3 regions of the Lelliottia sp. genome follow, and region 1 is predicted to be linked to each of the others. Evidence: predicted binding sites of a transcription regulator. Region 1 holds the regulator's gene; each other region holds the start of a gene.
The links. The regulator PhoB, encoded in region 1, activates phosphate uptake and scavenging genes when phosphate is short. The targets are predictions, from matches to a motif close to CTGTCATAAAACTGNCNNAT.
Positions count from the first base shown of each region.

Region 1 (6,748 bases):
TTTGCCAGCTGTTCGCGACGACGTTGATTCGCGCTAAGCTCCAGCGCCTGATATTCAGAAATCGCAGGGTGAGTCGTCGAACCGCACAGCGGGCAAGGGTGCCCGGCCTGAAGAGCTGCGCGCTCTGCTTCCAGTCTCTTGATTGTCTTTTCCTGCTCGCAGAGCGTGTCGACATCCAGGTAGTGCTGGTTTTTCTCTTTATACTGCTGTCGACGCAGGGCCAACGTCTCGTTCAGTTTTAGCTGCTCCGCCTGCGCCTTTTGCACGCTTTCCGCGTTTTGAACGATGCGTTTTTGCAGCGGTTGATAACGGGCGTGAAGGGTGGCCAGCTGCTGGCGAGATGCACGCGACGCCGTTTGCTGGTCCATCGCCGCAGCGACTTCATCGGCGGTCAGCGTCAGGGCGATCTCTGGCGCGTTCGCCAGTTTTTGCCGCAGCTCGGTGATGCGTCCGGTCAGCGTCGCTATCTGGCTTTTGTCGCGATTAAGCTGAGCAAAATGCGCCCGCCAGCCTGCGATTTCCTGCCCCCACAGACGGAAACGGTCATGCCCGGTTAGCCACTGTGTCAGTGCCGAAAGCTCTGTTTGCAACTGGTCGCGGGTGCGCAGCGCACCATTGCGGATGCGCGCGCGCAGTGCTGCCCGAGACAGTAAGCGAGTATTCACTTCCTGAGTCTGCTGTTGGGTTTGCGTGAGACGCATCGTCTGTTCCTGCTGACGTTCCCAGAGTGGGCGCAGCACTGCGGCGGGCTGGGCGTGAAGCAATTTATCCAGGTCTGGCGTAGCGTCGGTGAGCGCCTGTTGTGCCTGCTGATGCGAGGTTAACGCGCGCTGCTGTTCGCGCTGGAGTTCCTCGTGACGGGATAACCAGTGAAAATCGCGCTGGTGATTCTGTTGCTGTACCAGCAGCGTTTTCTCTTCGTCAGTAAGTGCCTGCAAACTCTGGGTGAGCTGCTGTTGCTGCTCTTCGCTCAGTAAAATCACACCAGCAGCTTGCGCTTCGCGCCTTTCGAGCTCCGTGCGCGCGGCTTTGTGTTGTTCAAAGACCCTTGCGGAAATTTGGCCGTAAATCTCGGTTCCGGTAAGTTCCTCCAGCAGCTCGGCGCGTTCGCCAGGTTTGGCATTGAGGAAGGCGGCAAATTGCCCCTGTGACAACAGCATTGAGCGCGTGAAACGATCGTAATCCAGCCCGGTCAGCGTGGCCGTTTGCTCAATTTTGTCTGTGGCTTTGTCAGACAGAATTTTACCGTCTTCGCAGCGCGCCAGCTCTACGCGCGGTGCCTGTAAATTCCCGTCAGGCTGATTACGCGCTCGGCTTTGGCTCCAGAAAGCGCGATAAGCTGTACCTTTGACTTCAAACTCCACCTCCGCCAGACATTCAGCGGTGTCGCGCGTCATGAGATCATTTTGTGATTGTGTGACTTTATTCAGACGCGGCGTCTGGTGATACAACGCGAGGCAGATGGCGTCCAGTAGGGTGGTTTTGCCTGCGCCGGTCGCGCCGGTTATCGCAAACAGACCGTTACTGGCGAACGGCTCGGCGGTGAAATCAATTTTCCATTCGCCCTTCAGGGAGTTGATGTTTTTCAGACGCAGGCTGAGAATTTTCATGCGTTGTCTTCCTCATCATTGAGCGCATGCAGCGTATGGGTGAACAGCTCGTTCAGTCTGGCGCGCTGCGCGTCGTCAATCTCTTCCTGTGCCAGTCGGCGTTCAAAAACCTCTTCGACCTTCAGCTCGCTGAGCGTTTCGCGCTGCGCACTGAGCAGAATTTTCTCGCGCTGTTCGCGACTGCGGCGCACCAGTAAAACCTCAACCGGCAGCGTTTCCGTGAGTGCCTGGATTTTGCGCTGCATATCGTGCAGATAGTCGTCTGTCGTGATTTCGATATCCAGCCAGACGGGCGGGATTTGCTCCACGTCGCGCCACTGCTCTAGCTGTGCGGTGATGGCCGCCAGATCGCCTTTTAGTACCGCCAGCGGCTGCGTCACGGGCACTTCCAGCGTGTCTACCGCGCTGAGTTTCCCGTCGATAAAAGTGACCAGATGCACGCTTTTGGGTTTGCCCGTTTCGTCAAAGCTGAGCGAAATGGGCGATCCGCAGTAGCGGATATGTTCGCTGCCGCCAATCTTCTGTGCCCGATGGATATGCCCGAGTGCGATGTAATCGGCGGGTGGGAAGTTCTGCGCCGGGAACGCATCCAGCGTACCGATATAAATTTCGCGTACCGCGTCACTTTTACTGGCGCCGACGGTGGTTAAATGGCCGGTGGCGATAACGGGCAGCGTCGCTTCACCGCGCAAGGCGCAGGCGTCGAAAAATTGCTGCTGATAGTAGTCGGTAATAGCCTGCAGCAGGTGCTTTTGCTTTTCGCCGCCGGTCAGACCGGCCTGGCTTTGAACGATGTCACGTGGACGCAAAAAGGGGATCGGGCAGATAACGGCGCCCGGGGTGCCGTCGCGTTTTTTGATGATTTGCGGTGCATGCCCGGCGTTTGCCACTACAGTGGTATTCAGAAAGGCCAGAATATCGCGCGACTCATTCAGCGTTGCCACCGAGTCGTGATTACCCGCGACGATGACCAGATGGCAGCCCGTTTTCTGTAAATTGACCACGAAGCGGTTATAGATTTCGCGCGCATAGCTGGGCGGCGATCCGGTGTCAAAAATATCACCGGCGACAATGATCGCGTCAACCTGGTGCGTCAGCGCCGTTTCCAGCAGCCAGTTCAGGAACGCTTCGTGTTCGGCCGCACGGCTTTTACTGTAAAAATTTTGACCCAGATGCCAGTCCGAGGTGTGAAGTATGCGCATAACAGATCCGTGGCAAAAAAAGGTGAAAGGGATTATACACTTGATCCTTCAGGCCGCCTCTGTGTTGGCTGCATCGGCCCCATTCTGAGTGTTACGGGCGTCAGCATGGGGTTCTGAGATGTGCTGGTATGAGCTAGCGTCACGGCTTTTGCGGTGATAAATGTCCTGGAAACGGGAAATAACAGCTGTAATAAAACAATAGTTTGCTATTCACAGTGGTAATGTTTTTCATAAATCTGTCATAAATCTGACGCATAATGACGCCGCATTACAAACTTTTAACCTCAATAAGACAGGGTAAAGTATGGCGAGACGTATTCTGGTCGTAGAAGATGAAGCTCCAATTCGTGAAATGGTGTGCTTCGTGCTCGAACAAAACGGTTTTCAGCCGATAGAAGCTGAAGATTATGACAGCGCGGTGAATCAGCTGAACGAACCCTGGCCTGATTTGATTCTGCTTGACTGGATGTTGCCTGGCGGCTCTGGACTGCAATTTATCAAACACATCAAACGTGAAGCGATGACCCGCGATATTCCAGTCGTTATGCTCACGGCGCGCGGTGAAGAAGAAGATCGCGTGCGCGGGCTGGAAACGGGTGCAGATGATTACATCACCAAGCCGTTTTCACCGAAGGAGCTGGTGGCGCGTATTAAAGCGGTGATGCGCCGTATTTCACCGATGGCGGTGGAAGAGGTGATTGAGATGCAGGGACTGAGTCTGGATCCTACGTCGCATCGCGTGATGACGGGTGAAAATCCGCTCGACATGGGACCGACCGAATTTAAGCTGTTGCACTTCTTTATGACCCATCCGGAGCGCGTTTACAGTCGTGAGCAGTTGCTGAATAACGTTTGGGGAACAAACGTGTATGTTGAGGACAGAACGGTTGATGTGCATATTCGCCGCTTGCGAAAAGCGCTGGAACACAGCGGCCACGATCGCATGGTGCAAACGGTGCGCGGCACGGGTTATCGTTTTTCGACCCGTTTCTGAACACTGACAGGAGTGTGACGCGTGCTGGAACGTCTGTCATGGAAAAGGCTCGTTTTTGAACTGATCTTATGCTGTCTCCCGGCCTTCATTTTTGGGGCTATTTTTGGCCATCTGCCGTGGTTTTTATTGGCGGCAGTGACCAGCCTGCTGATCTGGCATTTCTGGAATTTACTGCGTCTGTCGTGGTGGCTTTGGGTGGATCGCAGCATGACGCCCCCGCCGGGGAGCGGAAGCTGGGAGCCGTTGCTTTACGGCTTACACCAGATGCAGATGCGTAATAAAAAGCGTCGTCGTGAACTGGGAAGCCTGATCAAGCGCTTTCGTAGCGGCGCAGAGTCGCTGCCGGATGCGGTGATCCTCACCACCGAAGAAGGGACGATTTTCTGGTGTAATGGTCTTGCACAACAGCTGCTTGGACTCCGCTGGCCAGACGATAACGGCCAGAATATCCTGAACCTTCTGCGTTACCCCGAATTCACGCTGTATCTGAAAAAGCGTGAATTTACTCGCCCGCACAATCTGGTGCTGAATAATGGCCGTCACCTTGAGATTCGCGTTATGCCCTACAGCGACAAGCAGTGGTTGATGGTGGCGCGTGATGTTACCCAAATGCACCAGCTTGAAGGGGCTCGTCGTAATTTTTTTGCCAACGTCAGCCACGAACTGCGCACGCCGTTGACCGTGCTTCAGGGGTATCTGGAGATGATGCAGGAGCAAACGCTGGAAGGTGCGCCGCGAGAGAAAGCATTACATACGATGCGCGAGCAAACGCATCGCATGGAAGGACTGGTCAAGCAGCTCCTGACGCTGTCGAAAATTGAAGCCGCCCCGACGCTGGCACTGAATGAAACTATTGATGTTCCGATGATGCTGCGCGTGGTGGAGCGGGAAGCGCAAACGCTGAGCCATAAAAAGCATCAGCTGACGTTTGAGGTTGATAGCGCGCTGAAAGTCCTCGGCAGTGAAGAGCAACTGCGCAGTGCGATATCGAATCTGGTCTATAACGCCGTGAATCATACGCCGGAAGGCACCCACATTGTGGTGCGCTGGCAGCATGTGCCGACGGGGGCCGAATTTAGCGTCGAAGACAACGGACCGGGCATTGGGCCGGAGCACATTCCGCGTCTGACTGAGCGTTTCTATCGCGTCGATAAAGCGCGCTCACGACAAACGGGCGGCAGTGGGCTGGGTCTGGCGATTGTGAAGCATGCATTGAATCATCACGATAGCCGTCTTGATATTCAGAGTACGCCGGGTAAAGGAACACGATTCAGTTTTGTTATCCCGGAACGATTAATTGCCAAAAAAAGTGCCTGACAGCCGGTGTGTCAGCCTTCCTTTCCACAGGCCAGCGTTTGCTGGCCTGTTTGCTTTGCAGTCAAGCGAAACGCGGATGAATTTTATACGGCTGATGCTTTTTTGTTCGCATGATTAGCCATGAGTTTTTCTTATACTTAGCGGATTGTGCTGGTCTGTTTTTTCATGCTGGCATATTGTTCTGGTTTTAAGATCCCTCCTTGCCTTTAAACGTTATAAGCGTTTAAATTGCGCCCCATATACTGTCAGACCGACTGTATTTGCGCGGTAAACCGAAAAACTATTCTTCGCTGCGCCAGGACGGGAGCATATCCCGCTGAAATTGAGTTAATTTTCCGCCGTATCGTCCCGAGAGGGATGGCGAAAATCTCAACGTTTTCAACACCACATCCACAGGCAGTAAGGTTCTATGACCCATCATTTAAAATCGCGTGACATCATCGCGCTGGGCTTTATGACTTTTGCGCTGTTCGTCGGCGCAGGTAATATCATTTTTCCTCCCATGGTTGGCTTGCAGGCGGGTGAACACGTCTGGATGGCGGCGTTTGGCTTCCTGATTACGGCTGTGGGTTTGCCGGTGCTTACCGTTGTCGCACTCGCGAAAGTGGGCGGTGGCGTGGATAGCCTCAGCGCACCGATTGGCAAAGTGGCCGGTGTGTTACTGGCGGTTGTGTGCTACCTGGCCATCGGGCCGCTGTTTGCAACGCCACGGACCGCGACGGTCTCCTTTGAAGTCGGTATCGCGCCGTTGACCGGTGACGGTCCGCTGCCGCTGCTGATTTACAGCGTGGTGTACTTCGCGATTGTCATTCTGGTGTCGCTCTATCCCGGTAAATTGCTGGATACCGTCGGCAATTTCCTTGCTCCGCTGAAAATTCTGGCGCTGATTGTGCTGGCGGTTGCCGCTGTGATTTGGCCTGCGGGTCCGATCAGCGATGCCATGGACGCTTATAAGAATGCGGCGTTCTCGAACGGTTTCGTTAACGGCTATCTGACGATGGATACGTTGGGCGCTATGGCGTTCGGTATTGTTATCGTCAACGCCGCGCGCTCTCGCGGCGTGACCGAAGCGCGACTGTTGACGCGGTATACCGTCTGGGCTGGCCTGATGGCCGGCGCGGGCCTGGCACTGCTGTATCTGGCGCTGTTCCGTCTGGGTTCTGATAGCGCATCTCTGGTCGATCAGAGCGCGAACGGTGCCGCGATTCTGCATGCTTACGTTCAGCACACCTTTGGTGGCGCGGGCAGCTTCATGCTGGCGATTCTGATTTTCCTGGCGTGTCTGGTCACGGCCGTTGGCCTGACCTGCGCCTGTGCAGAGTTCTTTGCGCAGTACGTTCCACTCTCTTATCGCACGCTGGTGTTTATCCTCGGCGGCTTTTCGATGGCGGTTTCTAACCTGGGGCTGAGCCACCTGATTCAGGTCTCTATCCCGGTGCTGACCGCGATTTATCCGCCATGTATCGTTCTGGTGGTGTTGAGCTTCACCCGCCCGTGGTGGAACAATTCCTCCCGAATTATTGCGCCTGCCATGTTTATCAGCTTTATTTTTGGTATCCTTGACGGGATTAAAGCGTCGGCTATTGGCGGTATACTTCCGGCCTGGACTCAGCGTTTACCGCTGT
Region 1 covers NZ_JAZQNX010000005.1:346,218-352,965, reverse strand. Annotated here, with positions in the region: gene sbcC (exonuclease subunit SbcC) at 1-1,610, opposite strand, end outside; gene sbcD (exonuclease subunit SbcD) at 1,607-2,812, opposite strand; gene phoB (phosphate response regulator transcription factor PhoB) at 3,117-3,806, shown strand; gene phoR (phosphate regulon sensor histidine kinase PhoR) at 3,828-5,123, shown strand; gene brnQ (branched-chain amino acid transporter carrier protein BrnQ) at 5,533-6,748, shown strand, end outside.

Region 2 (6,748 bases), on a different contig from region 1:
GCCGTAGGGTGTTGTCTGTAATGACGCCAAACTGCTGCCACGGCTGCGGAGCGAAGAAATCGCTTTGATACCAGTCCGCTCGGGAGGCATTTTGCCGCACATCCAAACCCAGCACGGCTTCGCGTATTCCTTCGCGTGTGCTGATAAGGCCGTTGCTGAAAAAACTGCCGCTCGCCAGCACCACAAACTGCGGACGTAGCGGGATATCGCCATGATTTCGCGTCCAAAGGGCACTCACGACACCGTTGTCGAGCGTCACTTTTTTGACATCATCACCTGCCATCCAGACGCCGCCCTGGGCAATAAACTGGCGCTGGAGTTGATTGTGCAAGCGTATGCCCGGCACCGAAGGCGGAAGGGTCGGCAGTAAATAGAGTGCGCACGCTAGTCGGTCTGACAGCCAACGCCAGAGGCGATTATCCGCCAAACCAAAACAGGCCGGCATGTACAGCGCATCACAACCCTGGCTGAGCGGCTGTAAGGCGTCGAACAGCAGCGGCCATTTATCATCGTTATCAAGAAAACGGGCGATATTTACCGCGCGAAACTCGCTGGCGTTATCACGCAGCACGTCCAGTTCCGGCAACTCTATTTCTGCGGTATCGGCGCTGATGCCCTGATTACGCAGCGATGCGGCGGCAAGATGGGCCTGAAAATCCAGAAAACCGCTAATACCGACCACACATACGCGCTGCGATTGAATCGGGGCGACGGGAACCTCTTCAGGGCTGAGCCATGCCGGACGCAGCATGCCGAGCGGGGTGACGCGCTGATGATTTTGACGCGCATGGCCGCGCAGTCGCGCCCCGCACGTGGCGAGCAACGTTTCAGTCTCATCGGCAAGACGCGCGATGTTGTCCGTGCCCACTAGCCGGTAGGGATGCTCTGCGGGCAATGCATCGGGGTTTTGCAATGCCATTAACGGCGTGTCTACCGCGGAGCCGTCTGGCAGCGCGCCCAGCAAATCCAGCGATCCGGAAGAAAAATGCAGAGCGCTTTGGCCACGACTGACAATCGCGCATCGCAGACCGCGCTGCGTAAGCTTAAGCCCGCACAGGATCCCTGCCAGACCGCCGCCGATAATCACCGTTTCAAATTTCATCGTGCTGCTCCTTTTCCAGTCCGCATAATCCCTGATATACCCAGCGGGTGAATTCGCTTTCGCGCAGCGCATCGCCCCAGGCGACAGGCTGCACGCCTTTCCAGCGTTCGTTGAGGAACTCGCTCAACTGCGCGAGCGACTGCGCTGATGTGGTGACGTTGAAGCGCTGCAAAAGCCCGGCAGCGCGACACGCGCACAGTTCGCCCTGACAGGTCCCCATGCCGACTCGGGTCCGGCGACGTAAATCGAGCAGATTATTGACCGTCAGATTTTCAACCGCATATTGCACTTCGCCCGCCGTTACGGCTTCGCATTCGCACACCAGACTGCGGCTGAGACGGCTCTGGCCGAGCCAGGCTGGCGTGCGGTCGCCGTGGCGGTAGAGGGCCGAACCGCGCAGTGGTGCGGGGAGCGAGATGATTTTTTGCAGCGTTTTTTCGCTGGATTCCTGCGAGCCTGGCAGAGGGCGTTGCGCCGTGGAGCAGGGCTGCGTGTTGCCCAGCTTCTGGCACACGGCGTCTGTCGCCCACTCGGCCATCAATCGATAAGTCATCAATTTGCCGCCGGTGATGGTAATAAAACCTTCCATTCCATCGCGTTTGGCGTGGTCCATCAGGACAATCCCACGGCTGACGTTGCGCCCGGTGGGGTCGTCGTCACTGGCTACCAGCGGACGTACGCCTGCATACGCGCGAAGAATGCGCGTTTGCGCCATGACAGGGGCCAGTTTTTCGCCTTCGCGCAACAGGATATCCACCTCTTCGGCGGTGACGCGATTGCAGTCGATATCGTTATAGTCGATGTGCATGGACGTGGTGCCAATGAGCGAAATGGTATCGCCGGGCACCAGAATGTCCGCGTCGGACGGCTTGCGGCAACGGTTGATGACGTGATTGTTGATGCGGTGATCGAGGATCAATAGCGAGCCTTTGGCCGGGAACATACGGATGGAGAGGTCGGCATATTCTGCGATGCGCTGACCCCAAATTCCGGCGGCGTTGACCACCACGTCGGCATACAGCTCGCTGTGTTCGCCGTAAAGCGTGTCATACACGCGCACGCCCCGCACGGTATCGCCGTCGCGGATAAGGCCGGTGACTTCATGCGCCGTCAGAACGATTGCGCCATGCTCGCGCGCGTCAAGCATGTTAGCGGCGGTCAGACGGAAGGGATCGACGGTTCCATCGGGCACTTTCACTGCGCCAATGAGCGCGGGATTCACCGAAGGTTCAAGACGTCTGGCGAGCGCGGGATCGAGCATTTCGGCGCGAATACCGGCTTCGGTGCAGGCACGGACGAAGGTCTGCTGAAACGCGAGATCGTCTTCGGGCAGGGTAATAAACAGGCCGTCGGTAGGCTCAATGCAGTGGCGGGCGATGCGTTTGAGAATTTGGTTTTCTGCGATGCACTCGCGGGCGGACTCGTTGTCGGTCACCGCGTAGCGCGCCCCGCTGTGCAGCAAGCCATGGTTTCGCCCGGTCGCACCGGTGGCGATATCGTGACGCTCCAGCAGCGTAACCTTTAGTCCACGCAGGGCGCAGTCTCGTGCGATACCAGCCCCTGTTGCGCCGCCGCCGATGATAATCACATCGCTATAACGAGGATCGCGTAGTGTCATTATCTTCCCTCATGTTCGTTTTTTACTATTCAGCCACATTAATAGTGTGGTTTGTTTGATTTCGAACATAATCGAGCGCAATACGAAACTAAAGCGTGATCCCATGCGCTTATTTGCTCACGTTGTCATATTTCTGTAACAATCTGTGCGTTGATTCACAGTAACAATCGCTGTGATTTTTTAACATCGCGGCCTCTGGAATCGGGGGGCCACACGACCTCGAAAATTTATGACATGGCCACGGAGGCTCTAATGCTCAGTATCTTCAAACCTGCGCCGCATCAGGCGCGCGTGTCAGAGGCAGAAGTCGACCCGCTGTACCGTCGCCTGCGTTGGCAGATTTTCCTCGGTATTTTCTTCGGCTACGCCGCTTACTATCTGGTGCGTAAGAACTTTGCGCTGGCGATGCCGTATCTGGTTGAACAAGGATTTTCACGCGGTGATTTAGGTTTTGCCTTGTCGGGCATTTCGATTGCCTATGGGTTTTCCAAATTCATAATGGGGTCCGTTTCAGATCGCTCGAACCCGCGCGTCTTCTTGCCCGCGGGTTTGATTCTGGCGTCCGCGGTGATGTTGTTTATGGGCTTTGTGCCGTGGGCAACGTCCAGTATTGCCATCATGTTTGTTCTGCTGTTCCTGTGCGGTTGGTTCCAGGGGATGGGGTGGCCGCCGTGCGGGCGTACCATGGTGCACTGGTGGTCGCAGAAAGAGCGCGGCGGGATTGTGTCAGTGTGGAACTGCGCGCATAACGTCGGGGGTGGTATTCCTCCGCTGCTGTTCCTGCTGGGGATGGCGTGGTTTAACGACTGGAAAGCGGCGCTGTATATGCCTGCTTTTGGGGCCATCGTTATTGCGATCATTGCTTTTGCTCTGATGCGTGATACCCCGCAATCGTGCGGTCTTCCGCCGATTGAAGAGTATAAAAATGACTACCCGGACGATTACAACGAGCAGCATGAAGAAGAGCTGACGGCAAAACAGATCTTCATGAAGTACGTCCTGCCCAACAAACTGTTGTGGTACATCGCTATCGCCAACGTGTTTGTCTATCTGCTGCGTTACGGCATCCTCGACTGGTCGCCGACCTATCTGAAAGAAGTGAAGCATTTCGCACTGGATAAGTCGTCGTGGGCCTATTTCCTGTATGAATACGCCGGTATTCCAGGCACGCTAATTTGCGGCTGGATGTCGGACAAAGTGTTCAGAGGCAACCGTGGTGCAACGGGCGTGTTCTTTATGACGCTCGTGACCATCGCCACTATCGTGTACTGGCTGAATCCACCAGGAAATCCGGGCGTGGATATGGCCTGTATGATTGTGATCGGTTTCCTGATTTACGGTCCAGTGATGCTGATTGGTCTGCACGCGCTGGAACTCGCGCCGAAAAAAGCCGCAGGCACTGCAGCGGGCTTTACCGGTCTGTTCGGCTATCTTGGTGGTTCAGTCGCGGCCAGCGCCATCGTGGGTTACACGGTCGACTTCTTCGGCTGGGATGGTGGCTTTATGGTGATGATTGGCGGCAGCATTATGGCGGTATTACTGCTGATCGTCGTGATGATTGGCGAAAAACGCCATCATGCAGAGATGATGCAGAAACGAGGCTAAAAAAATGCCCGCGTAAGCGGGCATTACATTTCGATTTCGATATCGCCTTTTGCCCGGCAACAGCAGGGCAAAATTTCCCCATCGTTGATAAACGCCAGCGGTTCCGTTAGCCAGTCCACTTGTCCTGCCACTAAACGACAGCGGCATGAGCCGCAGTAGCCCGCACGGCACTGATACTCAACTTCCACCTGATGCGACTCCAGAGCCACCAGCAGGGAAGGGTGTTCTTCCCGGCACAACACTTCTGTACCGGAAAGGCTTAACGTTACGCGGCTCATCAGAGCTGGAAATCGCTCAGATCGTCAGTGTTCACTTCGGAATCGATCTGACCGACCAGATAAGAACTCACTTCCACTTCCTGCGGCGCAACCTGCACGTTATCGGACACCAGCCAGGTGTTGATCCACGGAATCGGGTTGGAGCGCGTTTTGAACGGTAGCTCAAGCCCTACAGCCTGCATGCGGATGTTGGTGATGTACTCAATGTACTGGCACAGAATATCTTTGTTCAGGCCGATCATGGAGCCATCGCGGAACAGGTAGTCTGCCCACTCTTTTTCCTGCTGGGCGGCCAGCACGAACAGGTCATAGCATTCCTGTTTGCACTCTTCGGCGATCTCCGCCATTTCCGGGTCGTCCACGCCGCTGCGCAACAGGTTCAGCATATGCTGAGTGCCGGTCAGATGCAGCGCTTCGTCACGGGCGATCAGACGAATGATTTTGGCGTTACCTTCCATCAGTTTGCGCTCGGCAAACGCAAACGAGCAGGCAAAGCTGACGTAGAAGCGGATCGCTTCCAGCGCGTTGACGCTCATCAGGCACAGGTACAGCTGTTTTTTCAGCGCCCGCAGATTGACGGTCACGGTTCTGCCGTTAACGGAGTGCGTGCCTTCACCCAGCAGATGCCAGTAGCTGGTCATCTCGATCAGCTCATCGTAATAGTGGGAAATGCCTTCCGCGCGTTTCTGGATCTGCTCGTTGGTGACGATATCGTCAAACACCACCGCCGGATCGTTAACGATGTTACGGATGATATGGGTGTAAGAACGCGAGTGGATCGTCTCGGAAAACGCCCAGGTTTCCACCCACGTTTCCAGTTCCGGAATCGAGATCAGCGGCAGCAGCGCCACGTTTGGGCTACGGCCCTGAATGGAATCCAGCAGCGTCTGGTACTTCAGGTTGCTGAGGAAAATGTGCTTTTCATGATCCGGTAACGCCTGGAAATCGATACGATCGCGAGAAACGTCTACTTCTTCCGGACGCCAGAAGAAGGAGAGTTGCTTTTCGATCAGCTTTTCGAAAATGTCATATTTTTGCTGATCGTAGCGTGCCACGTTGACCGGCTGACCAAAAAACATCGGCTCTTTGAGCTGGTCGTTTTTCGTCTGTGAAAAGGTGGTATATGCCATGAATAGATGTCCTGTCTTACGAAATAAAGGCGGGGATATCCCCGCCCTTCATTAGATCTTACATGCGCCGCTTTCGCAGCCATCGTCCTGAATTGAAGGTGCCATATCGTCCTGTGCATCTTCCGCACCGTCACGGGTGTTGTGATAGTACAGAGTTTTTACGCCAAATTTATAGGCGGTCAGCAGGTCTTTCAGCAACTGCTGCATCGGCACTTTTCCTGACGGGAAGCGCGTCGGATCGTAGTTGGTGTTAGCAGAGATAGACTGGTCGATAAACTTCTGCATGATGCCCACCAGCTGCAGGTAACCGTCATTGTTCGGCATTTCCCACAGCAGCTCGTAGCTGTCTTTCAGCAGTTCATAATCCGGTACAACCTGACGCAGCACGCCGTCTTTCGACGCTTTGATGCTAACGTGGCCGCGCGGTGGCTCAATACCGTTGGTGGCGTTGGAGATCTGCGAAGAGGTCTCTGACGGCATGAGCGCAGACAGCGTGGAGTTACGCAGGCCGTGGGTCTTGATAGACTCACGCAGCGTTTCCCAGTCAAGATGCAGCGGCTCGTTGACGATCGCATCCAGGTCTTTCTTATAGGTGTCGATCGGCAGAATGCCTTTCGCGTAGGTGGTTTCGTTGAACCACGGGCACGCGCCTTGCTCTTTCGCCAGTTCGTTAGAGGCTTTCATCAGGTAATACTGAATCGCTTCGAACGTTTCGTGCGTCAGGTTGTTGGCGCTGCCATCGGAGTAACGCTTGCCGTTTTTCGCCAGCCAGTAGGCGAAGTTGATCACGCCAATACCCAGCGTACGACGACCCATTGCGCCGCGTTTCGCCGCCGGAATTGGGTAATCCTGATAATCCAGCAGGGCATCCAACGCACGAACCGCCAGCACCGCCAGCTCTTCCAGCTCGGCCAGGCTCTTGATCGCACCCAGGTTGAATGCGGACAGCGTACACAGCGCGATTTCGCCGTTTTCGTCGTTTACGTCGTACAGCGGTTTGGTCGGCAGAGCGATT
Region 2 covers NZ_JAZQNX010000024.1:83,254-90,001, forward strand. Annotated here, with positions in the region: gene glpB (glycerol-3-phosphate dehydrogenase subunit GlpB) at 1-1,102, opposite strand, end outside; gene glpA (anaerobic glycerol-3-phosphate dehydrogenase subunit A) at 1,092-2,720, opposite strand; gene glpT (glycerol-3-phosphate transporter) at 2,973-4,325, shown strand; gene yfaE (class I ribonucleotide reductase maintenance protein YfaE) at 4,349-4,603, opposite strand; gene nrdB (class Ia ribonucleoside-diphosphate reductase subunit beta) at 4,603-5,733, opposite strand; gene nrdA (class 1a ribonucleoside-diphosphate reductase subunit alpha) at 5,785-6,748, opposite strand, start outside.
Region 2: the regulator PhoB is predicted to act here: its motif matches at 2,843-2,862, upstream of glpT (glycerol-3-phosphate transporter).

Region 3 (6,748 bases), on a different contig from region 1:
AGAAGTTTGAAGATAACGCGTTGCCGTGGGATAGCATCAATGCTGCCACCTTCGTGAAGTCTGGCGACATGACCCAGTTTGGTCCTGAGTTGTTGAAAGCGCACAATGACCGTATCGCAAAAGATCCGGAATTCCAGAACATCATGAAGGACATTGCGCGTTTCAATGCTCTGAAAGAAAAACGGAATATCGTGTCTCTTAATTATGCTCAGCGTGAGAAAGAGAATACGGAAGACGATGCAACGCGTCTGGCACGCATCAATGACCGTTTCAAACGCGAAGGTAAACCGCAGCTGAAAAAACTGGACGATCTGCCGAAGGATTATCAGGAGCCAGATCCGTATCTGGACGAGACGGTGCACATCGCGCTCGACCTGGCGAAGCAGGAAAAAGACAAACCTGCGGTCCAGCCGGCTCTAGTCAAATAAAGACCCGACAGGCACAAGAAATTGTGCCTGTTTTTTTTAGTTCTGCAACCTCCCGTCAGTAAGCCAATAAACAATGTAAAGTTGTGTCTTTCTGGTAACTTACACCGCTCGAATCCTTGAAAATAGCCACAATACCCATACGATGTGGGTAATCGCATAGTGCGTTTTGTTAAACAGAGGTTAAAAGAAAATTATGATGCGAATCGCGCTCTTCCTGCTCACCAACCTGGCGGTCATGGTGGTCTTCGGGCTTGTGCTAAGCCTGACGGGAATTCAGTCGAGCAGCGTTCAGGGTCTGTTGATTATGGCGCTGCTGTTTGGTTTTGGTGGCTCTTTCATTTCGTTGTTGATGTCGAAATGGATGGCGCTGAAATCTGTGGGTGGTGAGGTCATCGAACAACCGCGTAATGACATGGAACATTGGCTGATGAATACGGTTGCTCAACAGTCGCGCCAGGCGGGTATCAAAATGCCACAGGTGGCGATTTATCACGCTCCTGATATTAACGCGTTTGCGACCGGCGCACGCCGCGATGCATCGCTGGTTGCCGTGAGCACCGGGCTTTTGCAAAACATGAGCCGTGATGAGGCTGAAGCGGTTATCGCGCATGAAATCAGTCACATCGCCAATGGTGATATGGTTACCATGACCCTGATTCAGGGCGTAGTGAACACGTTTGTTATTTTCATCTCCCGTATCCTGGCACAAATTGCTGCCGGATTTATGGGCGGCAACCGTGATGAAGGTGAAGGGAACAACGGCAACCCGTTGATCTATTTCGCCGTTGCGATGGTGCTGGAACTGGTGTTCGGTATTCTCGCGAGCATCATTACAATGTGGTTCTCTCGTCACCGCGAATTCCATGCTGATGCAGGATCCGCGAAGCTTGTAGGTCGGGAGAAAATGATTGCAGCGTTGCAGCGTTTAAAAACCAGCTACGAGCCGCAGGAAGCGACCAGCATGATGGCATTTTGCATTAACGGTAAATCAAAATCGCTGAGTGAAATGTTTATGACTCACCCACCGCTGGATAAACGCATCGAAGCGCTCCGTAGTGGGCAGTACATCAAATAAAATTCGTTTTAGATAATAAAGCAGGCCGGGAGATGCGAAAACATCTCCCGGCTTTTTTATGCCTCTGCGCGGGGTTGAATCACGCGCAGGCCGCTGATAATGGCGGCAATCGTTGCCAATGACCCAGCGGTATACAGCGCGATATGAGTTCCACTTTGTCCGGCCAGGTTGAACATAAGTGCGACCAGCGCTGCGCCGATGCTTTGCCCTAACAAACGCGCGGTACCGAGCATTCCACTGGCGCCTCCGCTACGGTGGCGCGGGGCCGCGGACATAATCGTGTGATTATTGGGTGACTGGAATAAACCGAATCCGGCGCCGCAAAGAATCATTCTCCAGATAATATCTGCATCCGTCGGCGAGGCGGGTAACATCGCGAGGGCGAAAAGACCTGTTGCCATCACCAACAGACCCATTGCCCCCAACAATCCTGCATGCACGCGTTCAATCAGATAGCCTGCGAGCGGTGCCATAACCATCGTAGCGAGCGGCCACGGCGTGAGTAGCAGTCCCGTTTCGACCTCTGTACGCCCCACGATGTTTTGCAAAAAGAAGGGGAGCGATACAAGCGCCAGCATCTGCGCGCAGAACGAGCAAATGGATGTCCCGATCGATAGCGAAAAAAGCGGAATACGTAATAGGTCTACGGGCAGCAGAGGCACCGGCAATGCCAGCTGACGGCGAACGAAAAAGAACCCAACGATCAGCATGGCGATAATTTCTGCGGCGATAAGCCTTAGGGATTGCCCCTGCGCAAAACCGCTAAGCGCAGTGATGAGCAGGCCGAACGTCAGCGCGTTCATCACGGCGCTGGGGAGGTCAAAGCGTGGCATCGCGCTTTTTGCCCCGTTTGCCGGGAGATAACGCAGTGCAAAGAGCAGGGCGACAATACCCAGCGGCACGTTAATCAAGAACAGCCATTGCCACGACGCAACGGAGAGAATGGCCGCAGCAACAGTTGGACCTGCAGCAGATGAAACCGCCACAATGAAGGAGTTGATTCCCATCCCGCGGCCTAGCTGCCTCTGGGGATAGATAAGCCTTATCAGCGCTGTGTTGACGCTCATTAACGCTGCGCCACCAAAGCCCTGCGCAATACGCGCGATAGTCAGCGTATGCAAAGAATCAGACAATGCGCAAAAGAGAGACGTCAGAGTGAAGACGGCGAGCCCACATTGATAAATGCGGCGATAACCAAACATATCTCCCAGGAAAGAGAAAGACAGCAAAGAAATAACAATGGCTATTTGGTAGGCATTAACGATCCAGATTGAACTGGCGGGTGATGCGTGAAGATCGCTGGCAATCGTCGGCAGCGCAACGTTGGCAATCGCCCCATCAAGAACGGCCATCGAAATACCAATAATAATAGTGGCAATCGCGCCATAACGTTGCGGCAACGGCAAGCCGTCAGAGGGGATTTTTTCCATAGGAAATGAAACGCTCAGGATGTAATATTTGTTAGTGTTACTATTTTAGCACCGATATTTCGGGTTTATGTCGCAGATTTGTAACGAAGTAAACGCAGAACGATTGCAGCAAGGCAAACGCGAATTTATAATAAAAACCGGTTCTGATTTTTATAAAACACTCGCAATGAGGTGATAAATGGCAATCGCAGATTTGGACAAGCAGCCAGATTCTGTTTCTTCCGTGCTGAAGGTGTTTGGCATCTTACAGGCGCTGGGTGAAGAGCGCGAAATTGGTATTACAGAGTTGTCGCAACGTGTGATGATGTCAAAAAGCACTGTTTATCGCTTTCTGCAAACCATGAAATCCCTGGGTTATGTTGCTCAGGAAGGCGAGTCTGAGAAATATTCTCTGACGCTGAAACTCTTTGAGCTGGGCGCTCGCGCACTTCAAAATGTCGATCTTATTCGCAGTGCAGATATCCAGATGCGCGAGCTTTCTCGTTTGACGAAAGAAACCGTTCACCTTGGGGCGCTCGATGAAGACAGCATAGTTTATATCCATAAAATAGATTCTATGTATAACCTGCGCATGTATTCGCGCATTGGTCGTCGCAACCCGCTTTACAGTACTGCTATTGGTAAGGTACTGCTGGCGTGGCGTGACCGCGAGGAAGTTAAAGAAATCCTCCAGGATGTCGAGTACAAACGTAGCACCGAGCGCACCATCACCAGCACAGAAGAACTCCTGGCAGTGCTTGATAAAGTGCGTGAGCAGGGTTATGGCGAAGATAATCAGGAACAGGAAGAGGGGCTGCGTTGCATTGGCGTCCCGGTATTTGACCGTTTTGGTGTAGTCATCGCAGGGTTAAGTATTTCTTTCCCGACGCTTCGATTCTCAGAAGAGCGCCTGCACGAGTATGTTGAAATGCTGCATACTGCTGCGCGTAAAATTTCTGAACAGATGGGTTATAACGACTATCCATTCTAACGTGTGAATCATATGAAACGCCGCATCACTGCGGCGTTTTTATTTGTTGTCAGGGCTATTAAGCGGTGCTTAATTAACCGTTATCCACCACCACCTGGCTTTTGCGCAGAATCGGGCAGTTAGACAAACCAATGACACCGCTGTCAGTGTGTAAATATTGCGCAGTGCTGGTGCCTCTGGCGGTGAGGTACTTACACTGAATACCCAGGCCAGCGGCGTTCTCTTTGCTTCCCACCAGTACGCCATAGCCCGATAATAATAAGCCTATCCAAACAATGGCAAGGACAACCATTGTCCTAATGATTAACCGCATAGCTGCCTCTTTTTTTACTAATAATGCTATTCAGCGTAATAGTTTCGCTATATTAAACAAGTGCATAATTCTGAAAAAAATCAGATGTAACGCAGAGTTAGTTCTTGTTTAAGATAAGCGTGATAACCTGGACACATCAGGTCAAACGACGGAGTGTGGAGTGAAAAAAATACGCTGGGTAATTCTGATCATAGTGCTGATTGCCTGTGTCATTCTTTGGACGCAGACAATCAATGTGATGTGCGATCAGGATGTACAGTTCTTTAGTGGCATTTGCGCGATCAATCAATTCATCCCCTGGTAGGACACTTTTTTATAGATCGTTACCTTCCTCTGCGTCAGTGGTAAAATAGATGTTTTCATTGAGGTGGTAAAATGGGTGAGTTACAAAATTCGGGGCTACTGAACGTAGCCTCACTGGCGATCTCTGCAATCATTATGGTCATTGGTCTGGTTTTGTGGTTCTTTGTGAATCGCACCAGCTCACGTACCAATGAGCAGATCGAGCTTCTGGAAGCGCTGCTTGATCAGCAGAAACGCCAAAATGCGTTGCTTCGCCGTTTGTGCGAAGCCAATGAGCCTGAAGAAAAACCGGTGGTAAAAGCCCCTGAAGCATTGCCTGAAGAAGACGAGGATGATTTTATCCGTCTGGTTGCTGAGCGTTAATCTGCAAGACTAGGGAGGCGGCTGTATCCCGTTATGACCCCTCCCTTAATGCCTATCCAACGATTTCAAACAAATACCCTCGATGCCAGCCGCCTGTGCATTACTCAAACCTTTCCCACTTCTGCACCAGGATGGTTCAAATCCCTCTATTACGCTTTCAGCTGTTCCATGGGCGCAGGGACGGGACTTACTTCTCCGATGCTGCTGTAGCTGATGAGACGTACGAGAATTCCTACGGCAGGCTTCATGAAGCGCAAAAGAGTTTAGTGGTAATGAATAAACATTTTAGAATATAAAAAATTGGTTACTATTTGCGCTTGTGACGTCATCGCGTGCCGTAACTATATATTCTGTATTTTTCACGTACCTCTATAGTTTTATTTTTATCGAAACGTTTTGCTTGCCTTGTTATGAAGCAAAGTCACAAAAAATTCATTATTTTGGTGCAAAGCTACTTTTTTCCATGCGTATTCATTATGCGAGAGCTGCGGCGCGAATAAGCATTGTTATTTCAATGTAAACATTTTATCGCTGAGTTGATTTGAGCATAACTTTTCACAAATTGTTCTAACTGTAACAGTGAATCTAATAAACATTATCGGCTTTCTTTCACACCTTCGGTATAGGGAAAACGGTAAAAATCCTTATATTACAGTGGCTATGAACTGGAAGGCGATACTGAGTGTCTTATTCAGAGTGATATGATGATAACGTAGAGTTGCTCAAAATTTAGCAAGGCGGCATCAGAGTTTGTGCGGCGGATCTTGTCATGTTTAAAAATGGCTTGCCATGATTAACGTTGTATGTGATAACACGGTTTGGGTCAAACGAGGTACAGTTCTGTTTATGTGTGGCATTTTCAGTAAAGAAGTTCTGAGTAAACACGTTGTCGTTGAATACCGCTTCTCTGCCGAACCTTATATTAGTGCCTCAAGCAGTAATGTCTCAGTTTTATCTAGGTCAATGCCTGCGGGCTAAGAAAACAATCTAAGGAATTTTGCAAATGGCAAAGATTAAAGGTCAAGTTAAGTGGTTCAACGAGTCTAAAGGTTTTGGTTTCATTACTCCTGCTGATGGCAGCAAAGATGTGTTCGTACACTTCTCTGCAATCCAGGGTAACGGCTTCAAAACTCTGGCTGAAGGCCAGAACGTTGAGTTCGAAATTCAGGACGGCCAGAAAGGTCCGGCTGCTGTTAACGTAACCGCTATCTGATCGAATCACTGCTGATTCAGAAGCGCTACAGCGCCTCATACTCAGACATCAAGCCTCGCATTTTGCGGGGCTTTTTTATGCACTATTTTTCAAAATGTAACCCTTTACTGTCTGGTTAGCAGTTTGTTGCAAAGCTGCGAGATTAGAATCATTGTTTTCTCCATGCTGATTCGTTTTTTACCGTTAAATCAGGGCGTTGTTTCATTGACCTGGAGCCAGGGTGAAAACGAAACCCTCTAGTCCTGCCGGTAATTTTACCCCGGTGCGTTTTGCATTGCTTTGCCTTGCCATTTTTGTAAGCCTTGCGTTTCTTCTGGGACGCGTTGCATGGCTACAAATTATTAAGCCTGACAACCTGGTCAAACAGGAAGACATGCGCTCATTGCGTGAAGTGTCGATTGACGCGCCGCGCGGGATGATTACCGACCGTGATGGCCGACCGTTAGCGGTCAGTGTACCGGTCAGGGCGGTGTGGGCCGATCCTAAAATCGTGTTGGCTAAGGGCGGCGTAGGCTTTGACGAACGCTGGCAAGCGCTCGCGACAACGTTGCACATTTCACTGACGTCGTTGGCTTCTCGCATTAATCACGATCCTAACGGGCGTTTTATCTATCTTGCGCGTCAGGTGGACCCCTCGCAGGCTAAATGGATTG
Region 3 covers NZ_JAZQNX010000044.1:120,587-127,334, reverse strand. Annotated here, with positions in the region: gene prc (carboxy terminal-processing peptidase) at 1-428, shown strand, start outside; gene htpX (protease HtpX) at 622-1,503, shown strand; gene ACKI5T_RS20700 (MFS transporter) at 1,560-2,933, opposite strand; gene kdgR (DNA-binding transcriptional regulator KdgR) at 3,112-3,903, shown strand; gene ACKI5T_RS20690 (YobH family protein) at 3,977-4,216, opposite strand; gene mgrB (PhoP/PhoQ regulator MgrB) at 4,377-4,520, shown strand; gene ACKI5T_RS20680 (YebO family protein) at 4,592-4,882, shown strand; partial or broken gene ACKI5T_RS20675 (DUF2627 domain-containing protein) at 5,729-5,873, shown strand; gene cspE (transcription antiterminator/RNA stability regulator CspE) at 5,886-6,095, shown strand; gene ftsI (peptidoglycan glycosyltransferase FtsI) at 6,316-6,748, shown strand, end outside.
Region 3: the regulator PhoB is predicted to act here: its motif matches at 3,001-3,020, upstream of kdgR (DNA-binding transcriptional regulator KdgR).